4 regions of the Ruegeria sp. SCSIO 43209 genome follow, and region 2 is predicted to be linked to each of the others. Evidence: riboswitches for the same ligand, from Rfam matches in the RefSeq annotation. Region 2 holds a riboswitch; each other region holds the start of a gene.

Region 1 (7,205 bases), on a different replicon from region 2:
CCTGCGCACGCGCGTTCAGCACTTGGCAGGTCGGTGGCAGGACAAGGGTATCCGGTCAGGTGATCGTGTGCTTTTGGCCATGCCAGTCAACGCGGACCTATATGCAAGTCTGGCTGCGCTTTGGACCCTTGGCGCAACCGTTGTCTTACCAGAGCCAGCCTTGGGGCTGGCCGGTCTGCGCCACGCCGCCCGAACAACGAAGCCAAAAGCGTTCTGTGCAGCGGGTGCGTATTCTTTGCTGAAGTTTCTGGTTCCGGATCTCTGGGCCCTGCCCCTGCTGACGCCTGGTAAAAGCCGCAGTAACCCGGTGGCGCAAAAGGTACAACCGGACGATATCGCCCTTATTTCCTTTACCTCTGGTACAACTGGCCAGCCCAAGGCCATTCCGCGCTCGCACGCGTTTTTGATGGCGCAGCACGATGCCATCGCACCCCTCCTCGACAGCCGCAAGGCCGAGCGCGATCTGGTGGCCTTTCCGGTGTTCACGCTGATCAATCTGGCGGCCGGGCGCACAAGTGTTTTACCCAACTGGAGGTTCAGCAAGCTGGACCGCATGTCGACTGTGCAGTTGGAAAGCTGGCTTCAAACGCAACAGATCACCCGGGCCCTCATCCCACCATCGCTATGTGAAAAACTGGTTCAATCCGACGATACCGGTCCGTTGCACACGGTGTTCACCGGCGGCGGTCCGGTGTTTCCGAGTCTTGTCGAGGCGTTGAGAACCCGGCACAGCCTGTCAGTTGTGTGCGTCTACGGGTCGACCGAGGCTGAACCGATTGCCCATCTTGACGCCGCGAATATCACGGTGAAGGATCACCGCGACATGGCTGTTGGAAGGGGTCTTCTTGTGGGATACCCGGTGCCCGAAATCACGCTCCGCATCCGCGACAATGAAATTCAGGTCGCCGGCGCACATGTGAATGACGGGTATTTGAACCCGACCCACTCAAAGAACAACAAAATCAAGGAAGGTGACGTCATTTGGCACCGGACCGGTGACGCTGGCGCGCTGGATGATGACGGGCGTTTATGGTTATGGGGGCGCGTCGGGTCCGAAATTGAAGTCTTTTCAGGTACGCTCTTCCCCTTTGCTATCGAAGTCGCGGCACAGCGATGGCCAGGTGTAGATCGATGCGCGCTCGTCAATACCAAGGCAGGCCCCACACTTTGCGTCCAAGGTTCCGCGGATCACATCGACGATTGGACTAAATCTGCGCTTGGTTTTGACGTTCCAAATGTGATTTCGATTAAGAACATTCCTATGGACAAGCGTCATGCCTCCAAAGTCGATCGTACGAAACTTACACGCATAATAGAAACCTGACGCAATATGGCTCGTAGGCCACTGAGCCTGCCCAACTCATCGCTCCCGTCGCTGTGCGCGTTAACAGAGGACTGAGTGTAGCGACGAAGTCATTGTTTTAGAATTTCCAATCAAAACCTGCACACCTTGGTCAGGGGAAATCTGCAATTGCCAGTTACATCTGGCCGCATGAAACATATAATCGCAGATACACTGTTAGGGTGCGCCCCGGCGAACGGTTGATACCCATGTCATTGCACAAAGATGTTCGGCTTGACGCGTCATCCAAATCCGTCCCAAACCTCAAGCGTTTCTAACCCAGAACTACTAGCCGGCTTTCTTCTATGCTGCTGCAAGAATGTCAATTAAGCTCACGCACACAATCACGACTAATAACTGCGCGCTCGCGAACTTTGCTGCTCTGCATTTTAAATTGAATAAGCTGTTGTAATGCGTCGATGAACATAAAAGATTGAAATAGAGTTCTCTTGGCTCGGTAGCTTCAGATACCCAGGAGAAACGAGTATGGGGAAAGCAGATATGACAAAACCTACTTCCGCTCAGAAAAAACTTTCGGAACGGTTACCAGTTTATCTATCGTTGGCCTGTATCATATGCAGCTACCTTGTCTCCGCCGCTTCATTGCAAGCTTCTGAGCTTCCCTGGATCAAACTAGATAGAGAGGTTCAGGCGCCATCGGGCGCCAAATCACTCTGCAAAGATTATTCGTGGGCGTGCGCGAATACTCGTACTTCTGGTCTGCCAGAAGCGCAGGAGAAACAGATCGTTAAAGCGATTAACTTGCGCGTCAATCGGAGGATCCGCGCCGTTTCGGATCAAAACCAATACGGGACAAAGGAATACTGGACGCTACCAATGCAGGGGTCAGGGGATTGCGAAGATTTCGCTTTGCAAAAGAAGTTTGAACTAATGCAGAACGGCTTGGATCCTACGAAGCTACTTATTGCAACTGTCTTAGACACCAATCGCAGTGGCCATGCAGTTTTAGTTTATCGCTCGAGTGAAGGCGATTTGATTCTGGACAATGTCACCAACAGGATCAAATCGTGGAAGGAAACGAGGTATCTTTTCCTACGAATACAGGACCCAAATCACCCTGATCGTTGGGTACAGGTTTCTAGCGGCTAAAAACAATGTGGCGCGCCCTCGAGACGCGCCACAATAAAATTTTGGTCCTGCGTCTACTGGTTGTTTCGCGGCAACCCAAGTTTAGGACACCGCTTCAAACTTTGGTCAAGCTTTCGCAGCGTTGTACAAACGCGGAGTCACCAGACCTGTACTGTTCAAACCGCGCATCGCCTTGGCTGCCGCAAGCACTGCCAGATCAGCAATCGGCTCAATGACAATTACCAGCATATAAGCACCGCCAAAGGACAGAACCGACGCCATGGTTTCTGCGCCGAAACCCTGGCCGTAGAAGGCCCAGAACCCAACCCATGCGACTACTCCTCCCTGATACGTCGCACTTAGGGCAAGAGCTTGGCCATATTTGAGGTCAACATATGCTGTGCCGGGTGCGATGATGCGGCTGGCCAGTGCTTGTAGCGCAAATAGCGGCACCAGCAGAGTGGTCAGGTTGATGAAGTACTGCGGAAGATCGAACGGGGCAAAAAACACACCCTGAATCAGGAGACCAGCTGCCAATCCAAAAGCCGCGGGTGCAGCACCGAGAAGCAGAAACAGCGTCGACCCCAGGATGAAGTGGACTTCAGAGACACCAACCGGGAAATGCGGCAGGACTTCGAAGAAAAGGAAAACACCAACGGTGGCGAGCACCGAGCGCATAACAAAAGATGCAGGTCCATTCGCACGCAATGTGGAAAACGTTTCTTTCGCTGCGTAAGTAGCCGCACCTGCGGCGGTAACATAGGAAAGCGCGATTTTGGCACCATTCACGATGCCCGGTTCGATATGCATGTTCTTTCTCCCTACCGCCTCACCCGGCGGCTTGTCAGGTTGAATCGACCGTAAGGCCGACAGGTTCAGTCTGGGCATAGCCCGGCGCTTTACGGCAGGTCTCCTGACTCGCGGGTGCTCGCTCCGCCAACCTTCCCGGTTCCATTACGAACCAGTGGTGTCTTGGCATCGCTCTCCGCTCACAGTTGCGGGGGCAGTTACGGAATTGGCGCCATTGAAAACACCGAACCGTATTCCCTTTTAATCCTTTTGGCTTCCGCCATCAGGAACCGAAAACAATTCACCGCTACAATGGCGGCTTCGCCTGTGTCAATTGTCTTTGCGACCTATTCCAATGTAAACTCGACCGAAGCAGGATTCACGCAACCGGTCACTTGATCGACAGGGTAAACCAAGCGTTACCTGAAACCTCTTGAAGCTCTAGCTGCTAGAGGCTTTAAGATTCGGATTAATTCGCGATAGTGCGATCCAAATACGTTAAACTTGTGAACCAGGACGAGACCTATGCTTACAAGGCGCCATTTCATTCAATCCACCATAGCGCTGTTCTCGGCGTCTGCGGCCAGTCCATTGATCGCCAAAACCTGGCCAACCGCATCGCAGAAGACCTATTGGGACAGTCAGGTCACGCCAATTGGTTACGATCCAATGACCTCAAATCCGTGGGGTGTTCATGACCGTTTTTTACCAAGACGCGTCGCGGCAAATGATGGTTTGGTTCCAGGTGACATCCATGTGGATGCCGTCGCGCGCTATCTCTATCATATCGAAGAAGGCGGGACCGCAATGCGCTATGGCGTAGCGATCGCGCGCGGGAACCTTTACGAGCCCGGCACCTATGTTATCCGCCGAAAGGTCGAATGGCCACACTGGACACCAACCGCTTCAATGATCGAGCGCAACCCCGAATACGCGGAATTCCGGAATGGCATGGAGCCCGGGCCGAATAATGCTCTCGGCTCTCGTGCCCTTTATCTATACGTTGGAGACCGAGACACATATCTCAGAATTCACGGCACGCCTGAGCCAAGAAGCATCGGCGGTCGCGCAAGTTCTGGATGTGTGCGAATGATCATGGCTCATATCAATGACCTCTACCCAAACGTGAAAACCGGCTCGACCGCTTTCCTATACTCTGCCGAAGATAGCGTCACAGCCCGCTCATGAATATTGGGCAGCGTACATGGACGTCGCTGCCCTCATTTCGATCAGGCGTCGCGCGCAATGCAGATCGGAGCGCCATTCGTCGCGCGCAATGGTACCAATGTCGTCTCGACGGGTCCGCTGTGCTCATACCAAAAGCAATTGTCTTCGGGCAGGAGGCGCGCTGTGGTCAAATCCTGCGCCGGCCCTGCCAGCGCTACGACCGAATCTGGCACGTTGCCTGGTTCAAGTGCTTTGCTTTTGGCCCCAGTGAACTGGGCTGAGCAACCAGCCGTAATCGAGACTAACGTGATGGTAATTGCGATCCGTTTCTGCATTGATCTATTCCAAATTTTTTGCGTCATCTGCAATTAGATTGCATCCACACGGCCGGCCCGCAAGACGAAATGAACTAACAATATCGCAGGCAAAGAACCCGGATGAAAAAATATAAAAGGTATTGAAGCTCTAGTTACTGTAGGAACTATTTACAAAGGACCATAGAGATTCTTGAGGTCCAATCATGTCATCCGATACCCATAGCCACGACCATGGCCACGAAAACAAACATGGTCACCACGCATGCGGTAGTGGCGGGTGTGGCGACATCGCCCCCGCCGGTCCAATTCCTGAAGGTGGTAGAAGCTTTCAGGTCTCTGGCCTTGATTGCGCCGAAGAGGTGGCGATCCTGAACCGTGTCGTCGGCCCGAAAGCAGGTGGTGAAGAGCATCTCGCATTTGATGTGATCAACGGTCGGATGACGCTTCTTGAAAGTGCTTCCAAGTTATCTGACGAAGATGTCATGCTGCTGGTTGCGAGTACTGGTATGACCGCCAAACCATGGGATGACGGAAATGCCGCCCAGGACCAGGTGGCGCATATTGCACGTCAGCGGCGGTTCACCACTCTTAGCGGAGGGTTTTGGGCAGCAGGTTTTGGCTGGCACATTTTCGAAACCGGCATGGGCGGTGCGCTCGGGCTGTTCTCGGGACATGGTGAGGTTCCGATGCCTTTGCCCGAGGCAGCTTTGTTCGCGGTCGCGATCTTGTTTGGCGTCTGGCTGGTGGCCCCTAAAGCCTGGTCTTCGGCGCGTCGACTTTCGCCGGATATGAACCTTTTGATGGTTGTTGCCGTCGCTGGTGCCATCGCTCTGGGTGAGTTTTTTGAAGCCGCAACTGTAGCATTTTTCTTCTCGCTCTCTCTTTATCTGGAAAGCTGGAGTGTCGGACGTGCTCGGAACGCGGTATCCGCGCTGCTTGATCTGGCCCCCCCGACGGTTCGGCTGGTTCGTGCTGACGGTTCTGAGGCAACGGTCCCGGCGGCGGATGTCTTTGTCGGTGACAGCTTCATCGTTCGCGGTGGGGATCGCATTCCACTTGACGGGGAAGTCATCGAAGGGGCCGGTGCCGTTGACCAGGCTCCAATCACAGGTGAAAGCGCGCTGATTCCCAAAGAGCTGGGTGATGAGGTCTATGCCGGCACAATCAATGGTGAAGGCACCCTCAAAATACGTGCGACGAAAACAGCGTCAGACACCGTGCTTGCCAAGATCATCCGGATGGTCGGTGATGCTCATGCTCGCCGTGCGCCGGTTGAGCAGTGGGTTACAAAATTTGCGCGGATTTATACGCCCATCGTTATGGTCGTCGCAGTGGCCATCGCCCTGATCCCACCGCTTGTATTTGGCGCATCGTGGGGCTTCTGGTTTTACAATGCACTTGTTCTGCTGGTTATCGCCTGCCCCTGTGCGCTCGTCATTTCCACACCGGTTTCAATCGTTGCGGCTTTGACCGCTTCGGCCCGGGCTGGGGTTCTGATTAAGGGCGGCGCATATATCGAGGCCCCCGGGCGTACCACCGCACTGGCCATGGACAAGACCGGCACGATCACCATGGGTGAGCCTGAAGTGGCCAATGTCTATCCGCTGGGCGGCGCATCCGAGCAAGAGCTGTTGGCGAACGCTGCAAGCCTTGAGGTTCGGTCTTCACACCCGCTGGCCCGCGCCATTTTGACCAAGGCAGAACAGACCGACATTTCGATATCGGCGGCTGAAGACATCCGAACCGTTCCCGGTCGTGGTCTGGAAGGCCGTACCGAGCGTCGAGATATCTGGCTTGGCTCCGACCGCTTCGCTGTAGAGAAAGGCTTTGGCGCGTCCATCCCTGCCGAGTTGCGCAACCAAATCGAAAGCGCGGGAAGCACACTTGTTGTTGTCGGGGATGAGAACGGGTTAACCGGTTTGCTTGAGCTGCGGGACCGCATTCGACCCGAAGCCCGAAGCATCGTAGCCCAGCTTCATGCGCAGGGCGTGAAGTCAATCATCATGCTGACTGGTGACAACGAACAAACAGCGAGAGCGGTAGCAGCCGAAGTCGGCATCGACGAAGTCCGGGCCCAACTTCTGCCGGAGGACAAAGTCGCTGCGATTGAGGAACTGGCAGAACAGCACGAGATGGTTGCGATGATCGGCGATGGCGTCAACGACGCGCCTGCGATGGCTCGGGCACATTATGCAGTTGCGATGGGTGCAGTTGGATCTGATGCTGCTATTGAGACTGCAGACATTGCTCTGATGACTGATGACATCGGCAAAGTACCCCGGCTGATCGATCATTCACGTCGAACCATGTCGATCATCCGTCAGAACATCGGCTTCTCACTTGCGACCAAAGCACTGTTTGTGACCCTTACCGGTTTTGGATTGGCATCAATGTGGGGTGCAATCGCCGCAGATGTCGGAGTGTCCTTGCTGGTCGTGGCTAACGCCTTGCGGCTTCTGAAAGCCTCGGAGGGTAACATACACTCAACAGGAACAGAAACC
Region 2 (7,205 bases):
TTCAACCGCCACCAGGTTTTCGACGGTCGGATATTTCGGCGCAAGCTCGGGGATGTCGCCGCGCAGAGCATCAAAATCAGGGCTGGTCTTGTACCAGCCGGTGATGCCGGTCAGGCCGACGATCTTGTCCTGCAGACCCAATGCAAAGGCCATATCGGTCATGTTCATGTCATGCACAACCAGGCGCTCGGGCGCGGTATCAAAAACCAGCGGTTCGCCGCAGTTGTCTACGGTGACTTCTTGCGCAGCAGCACCGCTTGCCATGGCGGTGGCCAACGCCACGGGCCAGATGTATTTCATCTCAGTGTGTTCCTTCGACTAAGTTGAGACTGTGGTTCTTCGAATATCAAGCGCCGGAATCACGCGGCCTTCGTGGAGAAAGCAGAGGAAATCAACGCCAAAAGTTTCGCGGACTCTTTCGGGTGTCAGCACCTTGTCCACCGACCCAAACTCGATCATGCGGGTCGATTTCATCAGCGCCACGTGTGTGGCGAATTCGGGGATCATGACCAGATCGTGTACGATCATGACCACGGTGATCCCAAGCTCGGCGACCAAAGACAGCATCCGCCCTTTTGCATCAGGATCCAGATGGTTGGTCGGTTCGTCCAGAAACAGCAACGAAGGGTTTTGCGCCAAAGCGCGCGCGATATGGGCACGCTGACGTTCGCCTCCGGACAGTTGGGCCATGCGCTTGTCCGCGAGATTGGCGAGACCAGTCAGGTCTAAAATCCGGTCCAGCTCTTGCGCGTGGCCTTCGGCAGAGCGGTCCGCACGGATGGGTATTTGCCCCAGCGCAACATAATCGCGTAACGCCAAGCGTCCATCGGGCAGTTCCTGCTGACCTACCACTGCAATCATGCGCGCACGCTCTTTGGCCGTGAGCTTTTTCAGACTGCGTCCTTTGATCCGAACATCGCCAAGTGCCAGCGGCTCAGCGCCGCACAACAGATTGAGAAGCGTCGTTTTCCCCGCCCCGTTCGGGCCGGCGATGGCTAGAATGGAACCCTCGTCCAACTCGAACGAGACGCCCTGCAACAGGACATCTCCGTTAAGGGCATAATACTCAAGGTTTTCGGCAATCAGAAAGGGTGGCAACGTCATTGCGATGCTCCCTGTTCGATCCGCGGCATGCGCGAGAGGGTTTTATTGGACAACGCCTGCGGGCGATCAGTGGCATTTGTCCAGCCATCCGGGCTTTCACGATACTGCGCTGCAAACTCAGCCAGCGCCTGCACCTCATCCGCGGTCTGAATGCCACCAAAAAGGTATTGCGCCTTTCCTACGGCCTGGAACCCAACCGTTCTGGGACTATCGCAGCCTGCCATGCAAGACGACGCGCGGATCGCAAAACTGCGAGGTAATTTCCCAGTCAACGCATCGCAAATTTCATCAAGGGGCAGCCCTTCAGTGCAGCTTTCGCAGACTAGAATGAAATGATCAGGCGTATCTGGCATGGTCCACTCCACTTGTTTCCAAGCGCATGCGGAAGCTGCCGACAATGTAAACACGCGATTGACGCGCCATCAAAGCCTCCTTCCAGGACGCCCCGCCCCGGGTTGGTTAAACATCTGATGGCAGGTCTCCTGACTTGCGGGTCCGCGCTCGGCCAACCTTCCCGATCCTGTGGACCAGTGGCTGTTTGGCCTTGCTCACCGCTTACAGTTGCGGGGGCAGTTACGGAATTGGCACCTTTTGGCAAGCCTCACCGTATTCCCTTTTCATCCCGCGGCAACGCCACCGGGAACCATCAATCGATTGAGTGCCCGAGAACACCGGACACGTCAATGATAAAGTCGAAGGCACCCAACTCTGGTCGAGGATCGAGCGCCGCCAACCACGTGTCCGAAGCACCAACCGAATAGCTTGGGCTGCGCGCCGAATTTGTCTGGCCACGGTTGTCCATAGTTGGTGTGTTTGGAAATTAGACAATCTGAGGTAAGCTGAACAAATTTAGAGGTTTAGCTTTGTCAGCACCTTACCCCTGTTTGATCATTGCCTGGGTTTATCCAAGGAGACGGTTCTTTGACACATGTTTCGCAAAACGCATTGCCGCCGGATATTGTTGATGATGTCATTGACCACAATCTCGAGGCCGTTGCACGGTGGAAAGGCCATCGCTTAAGGGCTCAGCATGGGCGCAGTCACGGGTGTGTGGCTGCAATATTCACCGTCAGAAACGATCTACCAGAACAGTTCCGTCACGGCCTGTTTGAACAGCCCGCAGCCTATTCAGCCGCACTTCGCTTTTCCAACGGCGCGCATCTGGATGACCGGAAATCGGATGCCCACGGGATGGCGATCAAGCTTTTTGACGTGCCAGGCCCCAAGCTGATCGACGCCGAAGCACTTGCGCATCTGGGGACCACACAACTCAGCGACGAGTTCGATTTTGTATTGGTCGATCAGGATGTGTTTCCCAGCTACGTCCCCGATGAATATGAGCGATTGGGCAGGCTTGTCGCCACATTACAAGCGGTCCAGCACGCGATCAAAGGGCGACGAAAATGGAGCCTTAGGTTGATCACCAAAGGGCTGCGCGCAGGATTTCGCGCCTTCCTCACTCGTGAAGGCAAGCGTCAGTTTCGCGTCGCGAGTGATTTTGCCTCGAACTATATGCACTCGCCTTTTGAGGTCCATTTCTGGTCGACAACACCGTATCGGCTGGGCCCCGATCTAACGGTCAGATACTTGGCCCGCAGCGCGAAACCAAAAATTCCGGCACATCCGGTAGACGACCCAGATGGGATCGGGCAGTGTTTGCGGCAAGACGTGGCCGATGGAGAAAATCACTTCGAGCTGTGTGTGATTGAGCCCCCGCGCCCGGCCGACGAATTCGATGTGCTCGACAATCGCATCCGGTGGGCATGCGACCCGCAACCAGATGCACCTCTTGATCCGTACCATCATACCGTCACGCCCGTGGCGGATATCACGATTCCCAAAGGTGCAGAATTTGATCCGCAGAATGGAGACGCGATGAGCTTCGCGCCCTGGCGTGTCACGGCAGATCACGAACCTTTAGGACCGATTAATGCGATCCGGCTCAGAACCTATCTGAGCTTGGCCAGCGCCCGGTTCCCGAATCGATGACCAAACGGAGATGTATTGATGCTGGACGTTGATGATCTGATCAAACTCGGATTCAAGATCTCCCCACCCGTTACGAGCTATTTAGCCGCGATCAGGCTTGCAAACGCCGCGAAGATCCACCGACCGCGGCCCTATACGATGGGCGCAGACTACACGACATGGCCCGGCGTGTTTTCCCATCGCTGGATCGGTCGGCATACAACGCCAGAAGACCTCTCACCCGTCCTGCCGTCGGAAAGCGAAGTTGCTGATCTCTTTCGCCGACGGACACAAATGGATGGCAGCCCGCTTACCTTGATGTGCCCGCAAGGATCGACACTTTTGTTTATCTCGGCCGCACAATGGTTTACCGACAGTTTCCTGCGCACCTTTGGGGCGAAAGGACCGGTTGATCAGACGGATTCGAACCACGAGGTCGATCTGTGCCAAATCTACGGGCTGAACGATTTTCAGACCGACATGCTGCGCGAACGCGATCCCGATACCAATGAATTAACCCACCGGTTGGCCTTTCGTCTGGATACACAAGGCGAGATGTGGGCCCCGAAGCTGTTTCAAAAGAACCAATCCGGTGGTGTTAAGCTTGCGCCCCCCTTTGATGGCAGTCTTGCCACTGGCGAGAATTACGGAAAGCCCCTGCACGATCCATGCAAGCTGTGGAATGCGGTGAAACGGGCGCATCCGGGTCTCAGCGATCACGCGATTGACCAGCTACTGCTCGATTTTCATGCAACCGGGCTCGATAATGGCAATGGTACCATAGGTTATATCGCGATCAATACACTGATGTTGCGCGCCCATAACACCTTTGCCGATCTGTTGTGGCGCGAAAAGCGCGGCATATCAGGCTGGGATAAAGAGCGTGTGTTCCAGACCACACGCTGCACCTTGATCGCATTGCTGATCAAGCTTGTGCTTGAGGACTACATCGCCCACATCGCCAATATGCCATTCAAACTGCCTGTTGGCGTCAATCGCTGGCAACCGTGGCATCATTCCAACCAGATCGCGATTGAGTTCAATTTGCTCTACCGCTGGCATTCGATGATCCCCGAGCGATTCATAATCGACGGCGCACAGGTTGGCCCGGAGGGGTTCAGATTCAATCCACGACTGGTCGAACAAACGGGCTTGGCGGAAATGATCCGATCATTGTCGCGCCAACCTGCGGCCCGCATGTCGCTGCGCAACACGCCCGATTTCCTGTTCCAAAGGCCTGCGCCCGGTGCTCCTGCCCCTGTCGAAGCTACAATTGCCCTGACGCGTAAGGCGCGTCTTCCGTCGCTGAACACTTATCGTCATCATTTCTGCCGCAAACCGCATTCAAACTTTACTGAGATGGTTGGTGATCAGCCGTTTGCGGACGAATTGATTGCCGACCTGAGCCGGCTTTATTGCGACGTCAATAGGGTCGAGTTGTTCCCTGGTCTCTTTGCGGAACAGCACAAGGGCGATGTGATCATGGGCGATCTGATGACATCGATGGTGGCGTATGACGCAATCACGCAGCTTATGAACAACCCGATGGTGTCCAAAAACTTGTACTCGGCTGAGACTTTTTCAGAGAAAGGTTTTCAGTTGTTGAAGAAAACTTCGTCATTCTCGCAGGTGGCGCGTTTTGTTGGCTTGGACCTGCAACCCGAAGACTGCACTTTAGGTCGACGTCCCGGCGGGACCTAAGACGCGACCGCGCTCTTCCAGCTCAGTAATCCGCGCGGCAACTTCCGTATCGGCTGGCCGGATGCAGGCAAGATCACTCAGCGCGCGCAATTCATACAGCGCCGCGCCCTGATTATTTGCCACGGCAATAGCTTCACGCAAAGCCGCCTCAGCCGCGTCGAACGGACCACCTTGTTCCAGTAGAAGAGCCGCCTTTATCCGGTAGATTTCAGCTTCATAGTTCCGCTCGTCAGTGTTTTCTGCACATGTCAGACCAGCCCCCACCGCATCCAACCCTTTTTGAATCTCACCCAGAGCAAGATAGCCCCGTGCGAGCTCGGCGTTGACGAGCACGCCAGCCGCCTCGGCACCCGTTGCGTGCATCCTTCCCCAAGCGGCCTGCAGCATGGCCACGCCCTCTGTGGCCTCGCCGGTTCTGATGGCAGCCCCGGCAAGATGGGCCGTCGCAACAGCTTGGTAATAAGGGCCGCCCTTGTCCTGAACAGCCGCGCTCAGCGCCTTGGCCATACGCGCATAATCCGGGTGGTCCATCTGCATGTGGATTTCGGTCAACCAATGCATTGCATTTGCGATGATCAAGGGCTGGCCCGATGCAATCGCGGCGTCAACTGCCCGCTTGGCTTTGGCGAGTGCCGCCTCAGTTTTGCCCTGAAAGCTGTCAACCAGCGCGCTCATACTCTCGATTTGTATCACGGCTGCAATATCGGGGCTGTTTCCAGCTTCGGCGCGATGCGCATCCGCATGAGACGCCGCTTGTTCCAGAGCTGCTGCCGCATCCTGAAACCGACCGCGCGGGGATAGCGCGGCCCCACAGATGTAGTTTCCGACCATTCGGGTGTGGTGATCGTCATACGCATCGATGATCGCTTGCCCCCATTGCTCGGCGTTCTGGTAATCACCTTTGACCATTGCAGCGGTAAAGAGACCCCTGCCCGCGCGAACAAGAGTACGTCTGTCGCCCAGCTTTTCAGCCAGTTCAAAACTGCGCCCAAAGGCATCGATTGCGGGCTCGGCACCATAACCGACATGCACGCGTTCGGCAGCGGCCAGAAGGAATTGCAAGTTCAATTCAGCTTCATCGCGTTGGTCTGCGGGCAACTCGTCCAACAGCCGCAATCCGTTTCGGGCATGCTGAGCCCCTTCGCGATTTGCGTGCCGCCTCAGGTTCAGCCGCGCGGCCTCCGACCAGGCGGCCACCGCCTTCGTTGTTTCACCGGCCAGTTCCCAGTGCCGCGCTATTTGTTCAGGCTGTCGGGCGGCTTCCGGTTGGGCGGCAAGGGCTTCTGCCGTGCGTCGATGCAAATGAATGCGACGGTCCCGCACAAGGCTTTGATATGCCGCCTCGCGCACCAATTCATGGCGGAACCGCCAGATCATTTCTGCGTCGTCATTCGCGCCGGGCAGATGTTGCAAAATACCCGTGGCGGCGAGCCCGAAGATAGCGTCTTCGGACTCGTCTTCAGTCAGTTCACTGATCTGAGCCAGCAAAGGTGCCCCAAAGGCACCACCAATAACAGCGGCCTCGATCGCGGCGCGTCGGAGTTCTCCGACCTCGTCCACCTGTTGCGCCAGGAGGTCATGCAACGTGGCGGGAATGTTGTCCACGATACGTTCAGGCGACGCAGCGATGGCGGCAGAGCACTCCTTGATGAAAAGGGGCACGCCATTGCCCCGCGCCAAAATCTGCGCCGTGGTGCGGTCGTCAAGGCGCTCACCCGAGGCCGCCTTGGCCAGTTCTGACGATGTCGCATCATCGAGCGGTGGAAGCGACAATTGCTCAAGAGACGGTATGCTCTCTTTGATCGCTGATGGCGCCGGCATCCGCGAAACCATCAACATCAGGACGGGAAGTGATGTCAGATGCTCGGCCACGTCGCGCAGCACCGAAAGGGTCGATGGGTCGACCCATTGCATATCCTCAACCACGACAAGCACCGGCCCCTCTCGGCTGAGTTTTTGGTAGACGCGGATGAATATGTCACTCAGTTGCGCGCGCAGTTCGTCCTCACTGGTCGTCCCGCTGTCGCCAGGGCCCGGGGCAAGAATGAAATACAGCGTGCGAAGTTGCGCGTCGTCCAGAATATCGCTCAGATGTTCTGACAACCGGTTGCGACGCGCGGCAATATCGTCCTGATTGTGGATGCCGCACCACCGTTCGACCTGTGATATGAAGGGAAAGAACGGTGTGCTGACATGGAACGGGCTGCAGTGATAGGTCACCCATGCCTGCGGCCCGACCGACGAACGCAGATCACGGATCAGGTGCGATTTGCCAATCCCTGCCTCACCCAATATGTGAATCACCCGCCCTCTTCCGGCTTCCACATCTTTCCACGCGCGGCGGAGTTGTCCGCGTTCGGCTTTGCGGCCAAGCAACGGGGTGCGGTTATGGCGGCGGGCCTGATCCTTGCCTTCACCGGTCAATCGATAAA
Region 3 (7,205 bases), on a different replicon from region 2:
GCAGAGCGTTCAGCTTGGGCTGAGGGGGCAGCGTCGAAATTGCCCGTCTCATCGGGGACGCGCCCAAAGATATGCAGCCCATCACCGAACTGGCTTTCCTTGATGTCGCAGACAAATCGGTCAATGCGCGTGATCGCCTCGGCGGTACAGGTGGCCTGATCGAGGCCAAGATCGCTTTCCAGCCCGATGGCCTGCGCCTCGTCCCGGATATCTTCCTGCAGGCGATCACGGCGTTTGGGGTCTAGCCCGTCCGCGTTCGAGAACTCGTCCAACAGCGATTCCAGCCGTACCATGCGATCCGGTGTGCCGCTTTCCTTCATCGGGGGTGGGATATGGCCCAACGTGACCGCCCCGATCCGACGCTTGGCCTGCGCGGCCTCGCCGGGGTCGTTGACGATGAAGGGATAGATCACCGGCAAATCGCCGATTAACGCCTCGGGCCAACACTCGTTGCACAAGGCGACTGATTTTCCCGGCAACCATTCCAGCGTGCCATGCGCGCCGATATGGATCAGCGTATCCGCGACCAATCCTTTGCGCAGCCATAAGTAAAAGGCGACGTAGGCGTGGCGCGGTGTGCGCGACAGATCGTGATAGTCGTCATCGCGCAGTTCGGGTGTACCGCGCTCGGGCTGCAGCGCGATCAGAGCCTTTCCGCGACGCAGCGCAGTGAAGTAGAACGCGCCATTTGTGAAAGCAGGGTCGTCTTCGGGAGTGCCCCAAACCTTATTGAGATCGGTGCGGAGTGTTTCCGGCAGCGCCGCCAGCGCCACCTGATAATCCTCTAGCGGCCATGAAATCCAGGCATCAAGAAGAGTTTCAGCAATTGGCTCGGCAGGCGCGGTGTCATACCCTTCGCCTTGCAGATCGAGCAACATTGCCTCAGCCGAGGCCAGCGCATCCAGACCCACTGCATGTGCCATCTGCCAGTCTTTGCCGGGATAGGTCGATAGTACCAGCGCCGGAACCTGCTCCGCTGTGGGTTTGTCGTGAAGGTTCAGCCAGCCGGAGATGCGGTTGATGATGGCTTCGATCCGTTCGGGTTCAGCCCGATGAGCGAAGCGAGAATATTCGAGATGCGGGTCGCGTTTGCCCGGCTCTTTGAAAGATACGATGCCCGCGTTGATCCGCCCGTCCACTTCCGGAAGGACCACATGCATGGCAAGATCAGCTGGTGAAAGGCCACGTTCCGCTTCGGCCCACGCTTTGCGGCGTGAGGTGGCCAGCGCCACCTGAAAGACCGGCACCTCTGCCACATCGAGAGGTGAGGTGCCTGATGCGCCCTTGCCTGAGAATGAGGTGGCGTTGACGATCGCCGAAGGCTTCAGCGCCACAATAGTTTCGCGCAGCCAATCGGCGGCATTTGGTGCTTTGAGCGACGGGGCAAACAGGCCGACGGCCTCAAAACCCCGCGCGCGCAAGCTGCGGATCAGCGCTGCGATTGGGGCTGTGTCCGCCGAGGTCAGATAAGCACGATAGAAGGTTACGATGATACGTTTCGCATCACCGGGCAGAGCGTTTTCTGCAGGGATCACGCCGTGATCTGGGCACCAGGCACCGCATTCGGGGATGGTCTTGGCGCCCATGACCGGACCTGCATACAACCCCGCAGCCAGTGCCATCTGCGCCAGAGCGGCCTGCGCCGCGACCTCACCGCCGGTGTCGCACAGATGCGCCAGCCGCCGCAGGGTCGAGACAGGCAGGGTAGAGTAATCATCCAGCCGCGTATCCTCGCGACCGTCTGCGGGCAGTACGGCCAGTGCAATCCCTTTGGCCTGCGCCAGCGCCAGAACCTGCTGCAAGCCGTACGCCCAATAGGGCACTCCACCGATCAGACGGATCAGGATGCCCTTTGCGCCCTCCAGTGTCTGCTCGACATATGTGTCGACTGAGAGGGGATGCTTCAGCGCCGTCAGATTGGCCAGCCGCATCGTTGGCATGCGTCCTTCAGGCCCACCTCCACGATGCCAACCCGCCGCGAAAGCGCCAAGGTCACTGTCGGAAAAGGACAGCACCACCAGGTCCGCCGGGCTCTGACCCAGATCGGTCGGGGTCTCGGTTTCTTCGAGCCCATGGCTTTCGCGGAAGACGACGTGCATAAGTCTTACTCGGCAGCCTCGGTTACACCCACGAGGATATCGCGGATCTCGGCCTCTTTGATATCGTCATGCTCGGCAATGACCACAAGGCGCGAGCGACGGTCTTCGCCGGGCTCCCACGGGCGGTCATATTGGTGACGCACGCGCGCACCGACGGCCTGAACCAGTAGGCGCATGGGCTTGCCTTGAACGGCGGCATAGCCTTTGACGCGCAGGATATTCAACTCGTTGGCCAATCGTTCAATCTTGGCGACCAGATCAATCGGATCGGTTTGCTCGGGCAGTTCAACGATGATGCTTTCGAAATCGTCATGCTCGTGATCGTGATGGCCGTCGTGATGGCTGGGACGCGCGTCCATGTCATCCTCGGCCGCGGCTTCTAGACCCAGCACGACGCGGACGTCCACGGCACCCTCAGCCACTTCGACGACGGGCAGGGGGCGGGGCGCTTCGGCGGCGATGATCTCTTTCGCTTTCGCAACGCCTTCCGGGCCAGCCAGATCGGGCTTGGTCAGCAGAATGATGTCGGCGCAGGAAATCTGATCCTCGAACACCTCGGACAAGGGAGTTTCATGATCAATCGAGTCATCTGCCATGCGTTGCGCATCTACCGCCTCGACATTCGGAGCGAACCGACCAGCGGCCACGGCCTCGGCATCGGCCAGAGCAATCACGCCATCGACGGTGATTTTCGAGCGGATATCGGGCCAGTCGAACGCCTTCAGCAGCGGTTTTGGCAGGGCAAGACCGGAGGTTTCGATCAGGATGTGATCGGGGCGCGGCTCTAGTGCCATCAGGGCTTCAATGGTCGGGATGAAATCATCGGCCACGGTGCAGCAGATGCAACCATTGGCCAGTTCCATGATGTTTTCCGCCGGGCAATCAGGAATGGCGCAGGACTTCAGGATATCGCCATCGACGCCGACATCGCCGAATTCGTTGACGACCACCGCCAGACGCTTGCCCTGCGGGTTCTGCATCAGGTGTCGCACCAAAGTGGTTTTGCCCGAGCCCAAAAAGCCGGTGATCACAGTGACGGGGAGTTTCTCGAGATTGCTCATTTCAGGGCTCCAATCGGGGGAATGCGGGCCGCACAGTTTTTGCGGAAATGTTCGGGACGTTCGCGCCATTTGACCAAACCGTCCTCGGTGGCGAGGTATTTGGCTGCGCCTTCGACGATGGTTTCAACATGGTCGATCTCGTTCAGATGCTCATACACGAAAGTCCAGCGATCCGGTCCTCCGCGTAGCACGATCGAGCAGCCTTCATCGCAATTCGACAGGCATTCCACAGCTTTCAAGGTAATGCCTTCGGGCAGGCCCGCCTGTTCAAGCGCCTTGTGCAGCAACGTGCCGGGGCGCTGGGCGTCATCCTCGACAGGCAGCCCGCGACGGCAGGTAGTGCAAACCAGCAGTTCGACCGGTGCGGTCTCGGTCATGTCTCTCATCCCCCCAAATCCTCTTCGTGGGGGACGGGGTTTCATGCGGGCCGATCACAGCCCCACACCGGAACACCCCGTCCGGTTTCATCTTCGGGCGTTGGCAGGTCTCCCGGCTTGCGGATGTCAGAGGAGGCCTCTGTCGGATGTCCCGCCTTCCCGGCCATACTGCCAGTGGCTTTGGGCACCCTCTCCGGTCACGGTCGCGGGGGCGGCTGCGTTTGACGGCAAAAACCGCTGACGCATTCCCTTTTCATCTGCTCTCGCAGACACCAACGAAAGGGACATGCGGCAGGGCAGGGTTGCTTGTCAAGCGAGTCGCGCCGATCCGTGAAAAAGCGGATAAAAAGCGACCTGTCGGGGTCGCTGGGCGGCATGATACTTCTGCAACGACGTGCTGGCATGGCAGCAAGATGCGAACAGGAGGATACCGCGCATGAAAGTAGGGTTTATCGGGCTGGGGAATGTAGGGGGCAAGCTATCTGGATCGCTGCTACGAAACGGTATCGATCTGACGGTTCATGACCTGAACCCGGATCTGGTGACCGAATTCGTCGCCAAGGGTGCCAAAGCCGCCAAAAGCCCGGCGCAACTGATGCGCAATTGCGATGCTGTTATAACCTGTTTGCCTTCTCCTGCGGCCTCGGATGCGGTGATGCAGGAAATGTTGCCAGAGGTCGGCCCTGGCAAAATCTGGATGGAAATGTCGACCACCGATGAAGCCGAAGTCAAACGCCTTGGCGCAATGGTCATCGAACGAGGCGGGGCTGCAGTGGATTGCCCGGTTTCCGGCGGATGTCACCGGGCAGCGACGGGTAATATCTCGATCTTCGCAGGCTGTGATCGTGAGACTTTTGAACGTATCCTGCCATTCCTGACCACCATGGGGCGTCGCATTTTGCACACGGGCGATCTGGGCTCGGCCTCTGTTCTGAAGGTGTTGACCAATTATCTGGCTACCGCCAACCTGATCACCTGCGCCGAGGCATTGGTGACAGCCAAGGCCGCCGGTATGGACCTTGGAACCACCTATGAGGCGATCAAGATATCGTCAGGCACATCCTTCGTGCACGAGACCGAAAGTCAGGTCATCCTGAACGGCTCGCGCGATATTTCCTTCACCATGGACCTGGTGAAAAAAGATATCGGTCTGTTTCAGGAGGTCGCCGACCGTGCCGGAGTTCCTCTGGAGATAAACCCATTGATGATTAAGATTTTCGAAGATGGCATCGCGCGATATGGTGAGCGTGAACTGTCCCCGAACATCATCAGGCGGCTAGAGGACGCGACCGGACTGGAGATCCAGGCGCCAGGGTTCCCAACCGAGATGCTGGACGACGAGCCAGAAGAACCGGGTTATGAGGTGATCCCGCAGAATCGGTAGATCAAATAATCGGCAAGCGTTGCGGCTGTCTGGCGACCTGGTTGGACAAAATTCTGGGGCTATTCTAAACAGATCAACAGGAGTCCGACACCGGCACAGGCAAGAGAACAACTTATGACGAATGAGACCTTTCTCATCGTAACAACGATGAAAAACGAAGGGCCTTTCATGATCGATTGGGTGGCCTACAACCACGCAATCGGTTTTGATGACATTCTGATTTATACCAATGATTGCGCTGATGGTACTGATGCCATGGGCGAACGGCTGCAAGTGCTTGGCTGGGCTCACCACGAGCGAAACAGACTGGGTCCGCGCGCCGCGCCGCAGGTTCGTGCATTTTCGCTTGCGCGGAATCACCCAAGCTATCTGTCATCGGATTGGATTCTCAGTTTGGATGTGGACGAGTATATCAATATCCGTTTGCCCAATAGTGATATAAGAAGCCTCGTTGAGGCCAGCGGCGTGGCGGACGCGATCTCGATCTGCTGGCGCATGTTCGGAAATGCGGGTCAGAACGATTTCGTTGATCGACCTGTACCTGAGACTTTCTTTCTGGCCGCCACCGAAGACGGCTATCCGCATCATCGGACCAAAGGGTTCAAAACGCTGTTCCGCAACAACGGAAAATTCAGCCGTTTTCGCGCCCATCGTCCCAGGATCAATCCAGAAGATGCACCGAACCCTGACGCGCCATACGAAGGCGTGTTGTGGCGGGATTCGGGCGGGAACCTGTACCCAGCAGACCAAGTGAAATGGAAAGCATGGCGTGGTTTCAGCCATGAATTCGCGCGCATTCATCATTATGCTGTGCGCAGCACTGATAGCTTTTTGGTCAAGCGCGACCGTGGGCGCACCAATCATGTGGGGCAGGATCAAGGGCTCAAATACTGGCTCATGATGAACCACAATGATGTTGAGGATCGCTCAATTCTGGAACACATGCCGGCTATGCACGACATCAAATCTGAGATGATGGCAGATCCGCAATTGGCAGACCTCCATCACCAAGCATGTGAGTGGCACAGGTCGAAAGCCGAAGAATTGAGAGCCAGACCGGACTGGGTTGATCTGGTTGAAGCGTTGCAAAATTCCTCAACCGGAGAAGACGTCTATGGGTGAAGCTGTATCTGCTGAGGATCGCCGCAAGAAGCAAGCTGAGCAGCGCGAACGGAAGGATTCCCTGCGGCGCGAAATGCTCAAGACCATGCCGCATGGACGGTTGAGCGTTGAAATTGGCGTTTGGAAGGGCGAATTTTCGCGGATTCTGCTGGAAGAGCTGCAACCCTCTAAATTGTGCCTCATCGATCCCTGGCAAGTACAGCAAGACCCGGATGGCGGTGCTTCGCTTGCCGGAGCGCGCACGCAAAAGGATATGGATCGGATCTACGATGCAGTAACGGGTAAATACAGCACCGAGATCGCCAAGGGGCAAGTTTCGATCATTCGCGACTATTCGCAACCGGCGCTGCGTTTGTTTGAAGATCAAAGCATCGGGTTTGCCTATTTGGACGGCGACCATTCCTACGAGGGCGTAAAAACGGATCTGGATGCTTTGCTGCCCAAGATGATCGAAGGCGGCGTAATCATGCTTGACGATTATCACAGGCGAGGGTGGTGGAAAGATGACGTGATGCGTGCGTTCCACGAATTCCTCGGGGCACATTCTGCGGGGCTGCGGCTCAAGGCCATCATGGGGGCGCAGGTGGCCGTCGAGAAACTTTGAGCCGAGATCATTTTTCTGATTATAGATTCGTGCGAGGTAATCTGGGCTGGCTGATGTCTTCCAGCGTCAACAGTGTTAAGCAACAAGTTCAGCGATGACGGATAGGGTTGTTGTCTAAGTCCGATCATTTTTGAATAGCGGCACTTTCCCAGGCAGACAGGAACTTTCTGCGCTTCAGCGTATCGAGGAACGTCAACAGCGCAGGGTCCAGCGCTATCGCTGCGCTTTCGGTCGTGGAGTCCTGCGTGTCCAGAAGTGGCAGTGCTGCCATTGATTCCGGATTCAGCGTGGTCAGGTGCCGGACAAAGGTTTCCGCTTCCTCCGGCAAGCGGCTTTTGCCAGTTACCATGGCGGTTCGCATCATCGTCGTCTGAAAATCCGAAGGCAGAATGATCTGAAGGGCATCCTTTCCTTCTGTTCGTACCGCCGCATAACTGCCAAGCACGTTGTAGGCCACCGCGATCGTACCATCCGCCAGGTCGTTAATCATGTCGCCCGAACAACAATACAGCCGCACGTCCAGGCCGCCCAAAACCTCCATCAAGCGCCAATAGGTTT
Region 4 (7,205 bases), on a different replicon from region 2:
GATGTCTGCGGGCAGGCCCATGCTTTCGGTCAGCTTGGCCATTTCTGCCTGTGAACGTTCCTGCGCCTTGGTTTGGGCGTCCTTGATCGCGGCGAGGATGAGGTCTTCGACCACTTCCTTATCGTCACCGTTAAAGATCGACGGGTCGATATCCAGACCTTTCAACTCGCCCTTGGCGGTCGCGGTGGCCTTGACCAGCCCGGCACCGGATTCGCCGACAACCATGATGGTGTTCAGCTCTTCCTGCATGTCAGTCATCTTGGTCTGCAGATCCTGCGCGGATTTCATCATCTTGGCCATGTCACCCAGGCCGCCTAAACCTTTTAGCATCGGTAATCTCCTGTCACTCGATTTGTGGCCTAGATACGAAGCGTAACCGTGCGGCACAAGAGGTCAGGATACTCCCGCCCGTCGTCAAGGTCTTTGGCAAGACCTTTCCTCCCGTTGGGCCCGGCAGCGCGCAAGGCGCGCTGCCGGGCCCAAAGCCGCTCAGGGGTATCGGCGCCAGCCGATGGCCCGTGGCGGGTGCGGGAGCATTTGGTTGAGGTGCGCTTATGCTCGAAAGTCAGTCCTCTTCAAACGGGTCCCATTCGTCTTCGACCTCGGGCAGGGCTTCGGTTTCGACTTGAGCGGCGCGTTGTTCTGCGGTTTCGATGCTCTTGATCCGCGCTTTCGGGAAATGAGTCAGCACTGCTTGCACCAGAGGATGCTGTTCAGCCTCGGCTTTCAGGGCCAAGTCTGCAGCGTCCCGTACCTCGGCAATGGTCGGTGCGTTGCCCTCAGCGACAATAGAAACGGCCCACCGGTTGCCTGTCCAACGCTGCAGCGACGCGCCCAATCGTTGTGACAGGTCGGTCGGGGCGTTGTCGGTTGGGGCGAACTCGATCCTGCCTGGTTGGTAGGACACCAGACGCACGCCGTTTTCAACCTCGACCAACAACTTCACGTCCCGGTTGGCTCGGATCAGTTCGACCACATGTTCAAATGTTGGATAGCGTGCCAGAGCTGCCTGCACATCTTGGGCTAGCGCGGCTGTTGGCCCGCCTGCGTTGCCGCCGATTCCCGATGCGGCATAGGCCGATCGGGCCACAGCCTGTGGCGCGGCAGGAGCATGTCCCGGCGCACCGATTCCCTTGCCGGGGCCACCATTGGGCGGCGGAGGCGTATCTTGCAGACGCTTGATCAGCTCCTCCGGGCTAGGCAAGTCGGCCACATGGGTCAGGCGGATCACGGCCATTTCCGCAGCCATCATTGCGTTGGGTGCGGCGGAAACTTCCTCGAGCGCTTTCAGCAGCATTTGCCACATGCGTGTAAGGACTCGCATGGGCAGAGCCTCGGCCATTTGTTGACCTCGGGCGCGTTCGTCGGGGGAAACGGTGGGATCTTCGGCGGCATCCGGGGTGATCTTGACCACCGAAACCCAATGCGTGATTTCAGCCAGATCGCGTAAGACGGCGAGTGGATCAGCCCCTTCGGCATATTGCCCGCTCAGCTCGGTCAACGCGCCTGCAGCATCGCCGCGCAGGATCATATCCATCAGATCCAGCACCCGGCCCCGATCGGCCAGCCCCAGCATCGCGCGCACCTGATCCGCGCTGGTTTCACCGGCCCCGTGCGAGATCGCCTGATCCAGCAGTGAGGTCGCATCGCGCGCCGATCCCTCGGCGGCCCGGGTGATCAACGATAACGCATCCTCGGCAATCTGTGCCCCTTCGGCACCTGCAATTTTGCGAAGCAGTCCGATCATATCCTCCGGCTCGATCCGGCGCAGATCAAAGCGCTGGCAACGGGACAAGACGGTCACCGGGACCTTGCGAATCTCGGTGGTGGCAAAGATGAACTTCACGTGTTCGGGGGGTTCTTCCAGCGTCTTGAGCAGCGCGTTGAAAGCGCTGGTCGACAGCATGTGAACCTCGTCGATGATATAGGTCTTGTAGCGCGCGGATGCAGCGCGATAGCGTACGCTGTCGATGATCTCGCGGATGTCATTGACACCGGTGCGGCTGGCGGCGTCCATCTCCATCACATCGACATGGCGGCCCTCCATGATGGCTACGCAGTGTTCACATTGACCGCAGGGTTCGGTGGTAGGGCCGCCGCTGCCATCGGGACCGATGCAGTTCATACCCTTGGCTATGATCCGAGCGGTCGTCGTCTTGCCGGTACCGCGGATGCCGGTCATGATGAAGGCCTGCGCGATCCGGTCCGCCTCGAAGGCGTTTTTTAGAGTGCGCACCATGGCGTCCTGACCGACCAGATCGGCAAAGGTTTCGGGGCGGTATTTGCGGGCAAGAACCTGGTAGGCGGGGCTGGGCGTCTCGGTCATGTCTGCTCTGTCGGATTCGCGTTACGCCGCAGCGTAGAGGCCCCCGCCGCCCGCGTCCACAGCCAGCCGGGACGATTTTCATTTTGGAATGCGTGGGTATGCGGCTAAAATCCACTCTATTCTATTTACTGGACCAGTATGTTGTTGGGTAAAGTTTGTTTGGGGGGAGATTATGTCGCAACTGGTGGTTTATGCGTTGCAGGTTGGCGGAGGCACCTTGGCCTTGTCCTCGATGCCTGGGCGTGGAGGAACGTATGCAGAAGACCTTGATCTTATCGCAGACTGGAAGCCGGGACTTGTGATCTCGATGACCACTGAAGTCGAGATGATTCAGGATGGTGCGCGGAATTTTGGCGCTGATATTCAGGGGCGTGCCAGCAGATGGGTGCATTTGCCGATCGAAGATTTTGGCACGCCACCCAAAGAGATTTTGGACCGCTGGCCCCGCGTTGGCGCGACCGCACGTCAGGCGTTGTCAGGTGGTGGCCGTGTGCTAGTGCATTGCCGTGGTGGCTGTGGCCGATCCGGGATGGTGGTTCTGCGTCTGATGGTTGAATGCGGTGAACGGCCTGAGACGGCATTGAAGCGATTGCGTACGGTGCGTCCTTGCGCAGTCGAGACAAATGCCCAGATGCTTTGGGCCGTTGAACCGGCCCGTGTTCAAGCCGTTTGACGGCTTAGACACCAACATGTGGCGAGATTTCGCCACCGTTGTGCTGCACCAGAAGCGAAGCCTCAAGCATGGCGCAAGGAGGATTCCTTAGCAGGTCTGCGGGTAGGCTGCGGTACTCGGTTCCGAACATCATGTCTGCGTAGTCATCCAGCCGGCCGGTATCGATTTCAGGATCGGTTCCGCAGAATACACGTATCTGGTCGCATTGGGCGCGAAAGCGGGCGGTGCATCCTTCCGGGCAGTGCGACAGATCTATGGTGCCTTCAATCTCAAACTCAGTTTTCGTGACCGGTTTTGTGGCGGACATGGTCTGCGTCAGAGCCCGCGCCATCTGTGCCAATGCGGGGCAGGGTGCGCCAGTACGTTGGCACACAGTCGCCGCGAATTCGTGTGTTTTGGTCTTCCAGATCATCAATGCGCCCTCCGCGCGCAGGGCGAGGGCGTGGCACAGGTTGGTCGTTGCGGAGCACGATCAAACCCGTCCCGGACTCCCCGCCCGAGTTTCGGTTCTACATCTGATGGCAGGTCTCCTGACTTGCGGGTCATCGCTTTGCCGACCTTCCCAGCCTTCGAGGCCAGTGGTATCTCGGCATTGCTCTCCGCTTACAGTTGCGGGGGCAGTCTCGGACTAGGTTCTTTCCGGATTTATCCGGGCAGAACCGCACCGTGTTCCCTTTTCATCCCGGCCCGATTGGGCGCGAGAACCATCGCGACATGGCTAGCGGCTGCGCCGTGCCCGAGTCAAGAAGATTGCGTCAGGCAAGTGACGTATGGTCCAGTCACGTCAACCTTGACTTGAGGCGCTTCGGGTGAACTGATCAGTTCAGTCGGTATTGGAGGGCACCATGTTGGACACGCAGCAGGCGGTTGTGACCGAGGATTTTCAAATCCCGTCCGGCCCGGCAATGTTGTCGGCGCGGCTTTACCGTCCGGTTGCCGACCCCGAAAAGGTGGTCGTCATAAACGGTGCGACTGGGGTGCCGAGGGATTACTATCAGTACTTCGCCCGATGGCTCGCCGAAGAACAGGGCATGGCCTGCCTGACTTACGATTACCGGGATTTTGGTCACTCTTTGGTGGGTTCGCAAAAGCGGTCAAATGTCACCATGGCCGATTGGGCGTTGATCGACATTCCAGCCGCCCGGGCCGAGATGCGCCGACGGTTTCCGCAGGCCAAGCTATGGAGCATCGGTCATTCCTTGGGCGGAATGTTTGGCCCGATCCAACCCGATATCGATCAGATTGACAGGATGATCTGTGTCTGTTCGGGTCTGGTAACGCTGGCGGATCACCCTTGGCCTTATCGCGCTTTGGCGGCGTTGTTCTGGTTTGGTCACGCGCCGCTGGTGGTCAAGGCGCTTGGCTACCTGCCCGGACGGTTGGTCGGGTTTGGATCGGACCTGCCTGCCCAAGTCTATTGGCAATGGCGCAAATGGTGCACCGCCCCCAAAAGCTATGTGCCAGAGATCGGCACGACACTGCCCGCCGCCCGCTGGGAAGACTTGGGCAAACGTGTCGATCTGTTTACCTTCGCAGATGATGAAATGGTGCCGCCGGATGCTGTCTGGCGTCTTGCCGATCTCTATGGACCCAAAGCCGGGCGCCATCTGCTTGCACCAAGCGAATTCGGAGTATCCAAGATCGGCCATATCGGTGCATTCGCAAGACGGAATGCGGCAGTCTGGCCTAGGCTGATCGCCTGATAGCGCTGGGCACCGGTAGGCCGGTGCCCAGCTTCGTTATAGCCCTTTACGGGATTTTTTCTCGTGCATCACGCTGCGCACCATCTTGCCGAACGCCTTGTCGCGGGCGCGGGCCTGCGCCACCGAAGCGGAATTGTGTTGGTCTTCGCGCCGCAGCTTGCGCCAGCGGTCCAGCCGCGCGGGATCAAGCGTACCAGCGTCGATTGCCGCCTGCACCGCACATCCGGGCTCGGTCTCGTGCTGACAATCCGAGAAGCGGCAATTCAGGCTGAGGTCTGAGATGTCCGAGAACACCTCATCCAACCCCTCTTGCGCATCTAGCAGACGTAACGCGCGCATGCCGGGCGTATCGATCAGCCAGCCGCCATTGCGCATGCGATGCAAGGCGCGTGAGGTTGTTGTGTGCCTGCCGCGCGCATCGTCTTCGCGAATACCTGCGGTGGCCTGATCCTGCCCCGTCATCCCGTTGGCGAGCGTCGTTTTCCCAACGCCGGATGATCCAATCAAGGCGCTGGTTTGTCCTTTCGGACACCACGACAGAACTTGTTCGAGATCGCCGTGATCCAGCGCGTTGACCGCAAGTACCGTCAGAAACGGGGCGAGCGATTGGGCTTGATCTACATAAAGGCTCGGATCATCGCACATGTCCGATTTGGTCAGAACGACCACCGGATAGCAGCCTGCCTGATGTGCCAGCGCAAGATACCGCTCCAATCGTGGCATATTGAAATCGGCGTTGCAGGAACTGACGATGAACAGCACATCAACATTTGCAGCAATCAGCTGCGCCGCTGCCCCTGCACCTGCGGCCCGGCGCTGCAGCAGGCTGCGCCGGTCCAGCACGCGGCGTATGCGTTTGTTTTCATCCACCAGAACCCAATCTCCGACGGCATATGCACCGGTTGATTGATCCAGAGATAACAAAGGCGATTCACCTTCAGGGCTCAGCCCGATCAGTCGATCCCGGTGTACGGCCGAGATGCGATACGGAAGAAGTGACGGATCAGCCGTATGCTGAGCCGCGAAATGAGAGGACCATCCGAGGTCCGGAAAGGAAAGTAACATTGGTCTGCCTGTGATCAGAAACAGCAATCCCGTCGAATGGCAATCGCGCATCCGCCGACGACGTGTTCAGGCAATCAGTTGATCGGAAAGGATCAGAACCGGTCTGCCCGAAGGGTTTTTGCTACAATCATAAACGCCCTCCTGCGGCTGATAGGTTCTAAGTGAGAGGTTGGACATCGACCCAAGCGGGGCTCGTTGTGGCTGCTTCCTTCCGGACCTGACCAGGTTGGCGAGGCGCTCGCCCGCGCCAACCTCTCAAAGCCGATATAGGTGCATCCCCTGAAAATGGCAACCCGTCAGAAGGTCAGATGAATACGCATGAAACCATCCGCAACGTCGGGCAGAATGCGTGGATGATACTCAGCAAGCTCTGCAACATGGTGTAGCGCGCGCGGCCCCGTTGTCAGGATCGCGCCCTGCCTTTGGTTTGGTACAAAAGAAAAGGGGCGCGGTGCATGCGCGAGTGGGTCGGCGGGCAATGTGCCCGCGACGTATTTGCATAGAATATCCTGTATGCTGATCTGAGGCAGGTCAATCATACGGGCTTGTCGCGCAATTGGAAAATGACCACCGCCATTGGCGCGGTAGTTATTGGTGGCGACAAGGAAACTCTGGTCAGGCGCAATCGGCTGCCCATCGAATTCCAGGTTGCGTATGCGGGAAAATGCCGGATCAATCACTCGACCGAGCGTATCGAACCGCGCCGGTTGCGAAAGATCGATCTGGTAGGTGACACCATGCAGGACATCGAAGTTGAAGCCCGTGCGCTGAGGATCGGCAAGATCGATCGGGGCGTCTGAGCCAAGTTGATGGAACAGCCCGGCTGACATCTCAAGCCAGTCCCGAATCTGAGAACCTGAGGCCAGCACCGCGCGCAATTCATTAGGAAAGACACTGAGATCGGCGATATGTCGAACTGAAATCTCGCCTGAGGGGATATCCGTGTAGTACTTGCTTCCTGCGCGCCCGCCGAACTTTGCCGGGGCGGCTGACGATATGATAGGCAAATCTGCCCAGTCGGTATCGACCAAATGCGGGCGTAGGGCAGCGGCCTGAGCCGCCGCAACCAAGGCCAGACCGCGATCCGGTACGCAATATGAGAAGTAGCTGTGCAGCGTGTGTGGGATTGTGCCCACTGGCCTGGTCACCCTTTTGCGCGTCGCAGCGTGGCCGGTCGCAAACAGCTCTGTGATCCTTTGGCATTCGGGTATTTCTGTACCCGATTGAGCGATTGCCCGCGCTTCGACATGGCTGCCTGTAATGCGCCAATCGCCGGTGGTATCTTTTTGCAGTGTCAGATCAATGATCCCAAGATGAGACCCGGCCCAACCCTGCATGACAACCGGCGTTCCATGGACAAGCCCCCGCGTACTGTCGACGAATGGATAACCATCATGCGCCTTTCCGGGCAGTGTCAGATGGGTGTGGCCTGCGACGA

The links. Region 2 has a riboswitch for cobalamin ahead of I5192_RS20635 (DUF1636 family protein). Riboswitches for the same ligand answer to the same signal wherever they lie in the genome.
Region 1: another riboswitch for cobalamin. It lies ahead of I5192_RS12835 (energy-coupling factor ABC transporter permease); the one in region 2 lies ahead of I5192_RS20635 (DUF1636 family protein).
Region 3: another riboswitch for cobalamin. It lies ahead of I5192_RS09535 (DUF1636 domain-containing protein); the one in region 2 lies ahead of I5192_RS20635 (DUF1636 family protein).
Region 4: another riboswitch for cobalamin. It lies ahead of I5192_RS14215 (hypothetical protein); the one in region 2 lies ahead of I5192_RS20635 (DUF1636 family protein).

What each region holds. Positions count from the first base shown of each region.
Region 1 is NZ_CP065359.1:2,550,370-2,557,574, forward strand. Features, by position in the region: gene I5192_RS12825 (AMP-binding protein) at 1-1,324, shown strand, start outside; gene I5192_RS12830 (transglutaminase-like cysteine peptidase) at 1,829-2,452, shown strand; gene I5192_RS12835 (energy-coupling factor ABC transporter permease) at 2,558-3,241, opposite strand; cobalamin riboswitch at 3,317-3,530, opposite strand; gene I5192_RS12840 (L,D-transpeptidase) at 3,746-4,408, shown strand; gene I5192_RS12845 (hypothetical protein) at 4,450-4,722, opposite strand; gene I5192_RS12850 (cation-translocating P-type ATPase) at 4,908-7,205, shown strand, end outside.
Region 2 is NZ_CP065362.1:261,154-268,358, forward strand. Features, by position in the region: gene I5192_RS20625 (ABC transporter substrate-binding protein) at 1-300, opposite strand, end outside; gene I5192_RS20630 (ABC transporter ATP-binding protein) at 319-1,104, opposite strand; gene I5192_RS20635 (DUF1636 family protein) at 1,101-1,457, opposite strand; cobalamin riboswitch at 1,559-1,767, opposite strand; gene I5192_RS20640 (hypothetical protein) at 1,751-1,906, opposite strand; gene I5192_RS20645 (hypothetical protein) at 2,026-3,093, shown strand; gene I5192_RS20650 (peroxidase family protein) at 3,112-4,773, shown strand; gene I5192_RS20655 (AAA family ATPase) at 4,747-7,205, opposite strand, start outside.
Region 3 is NZ_CP065359.1:1,890,265-1,897,469, reverse strand. Features, by position in the region: gene cobN (cobaltochelatase subunit CobN) at 1-2,099, opposite strand, end outside; gene cobW (cobalamin biosynthesis protein CobW) at 2,105-3,160, opposite strand; gene I5192_RS09535 (DUF1636 domain-containing protein) at 3,157-3,537, opposite strand; cobalamin riboswitch at 3,622-3,829, opposite strand; gene I5192_RS09530 (NAD(P)-dependent oxidoreductase) at 3,935-4,921, shown strand; gene I5192_RS09525 (glycosyltransferase family 2 protein) at 5,036-6,043, shown strand; gene I5192_RS09520 (class I SAM-dependent methyltransferase) at 6,036-6,647, shown strand; gene I5192_RS09515 (ABC transporter substrate-binding protein) at 6,772-7,205, opposite strand, start outside.
Region 4 is NZ_CP065359.1:2,837,380-2,844,584, reverse strand. Features, by position in the region: gene I5192_RS14230 (YbaB/EbfC family nucleoid-associated protein) at 1-330, opposite strand, end outside; gene I5192_RS14225 (DNA polymerase III subunit gamma/tau) at 566-2,326, opposite strand; gene I5192_RS14220 (protein-tyrosine phosphatase family protein) at 2,499-2,999, shown strand; gene I5192_RS14215 (hypothetical protein) at 3,004-3,411, opposite strand; cobalamin riboswitch at 3,502-3,723, opposite strand; gene I5192_RS14210 (alpha/beta fold hydrolase) at 3,845-4,702, shown strand; gene rsgA (ribosome small subunit-dependent GTPase A) at 4,739-5,767, opposite strand; RNA gene ffs (signal recognition particle sRNA small type) at 5,927-6,025, opposite strand; gene I5192_RS14195 (bifunctional 2',3'-cyclic-nucleotide 2'-phosphodiesterase/3'-nucleotidase) at 6,064-7,205, opposite strand, start outside.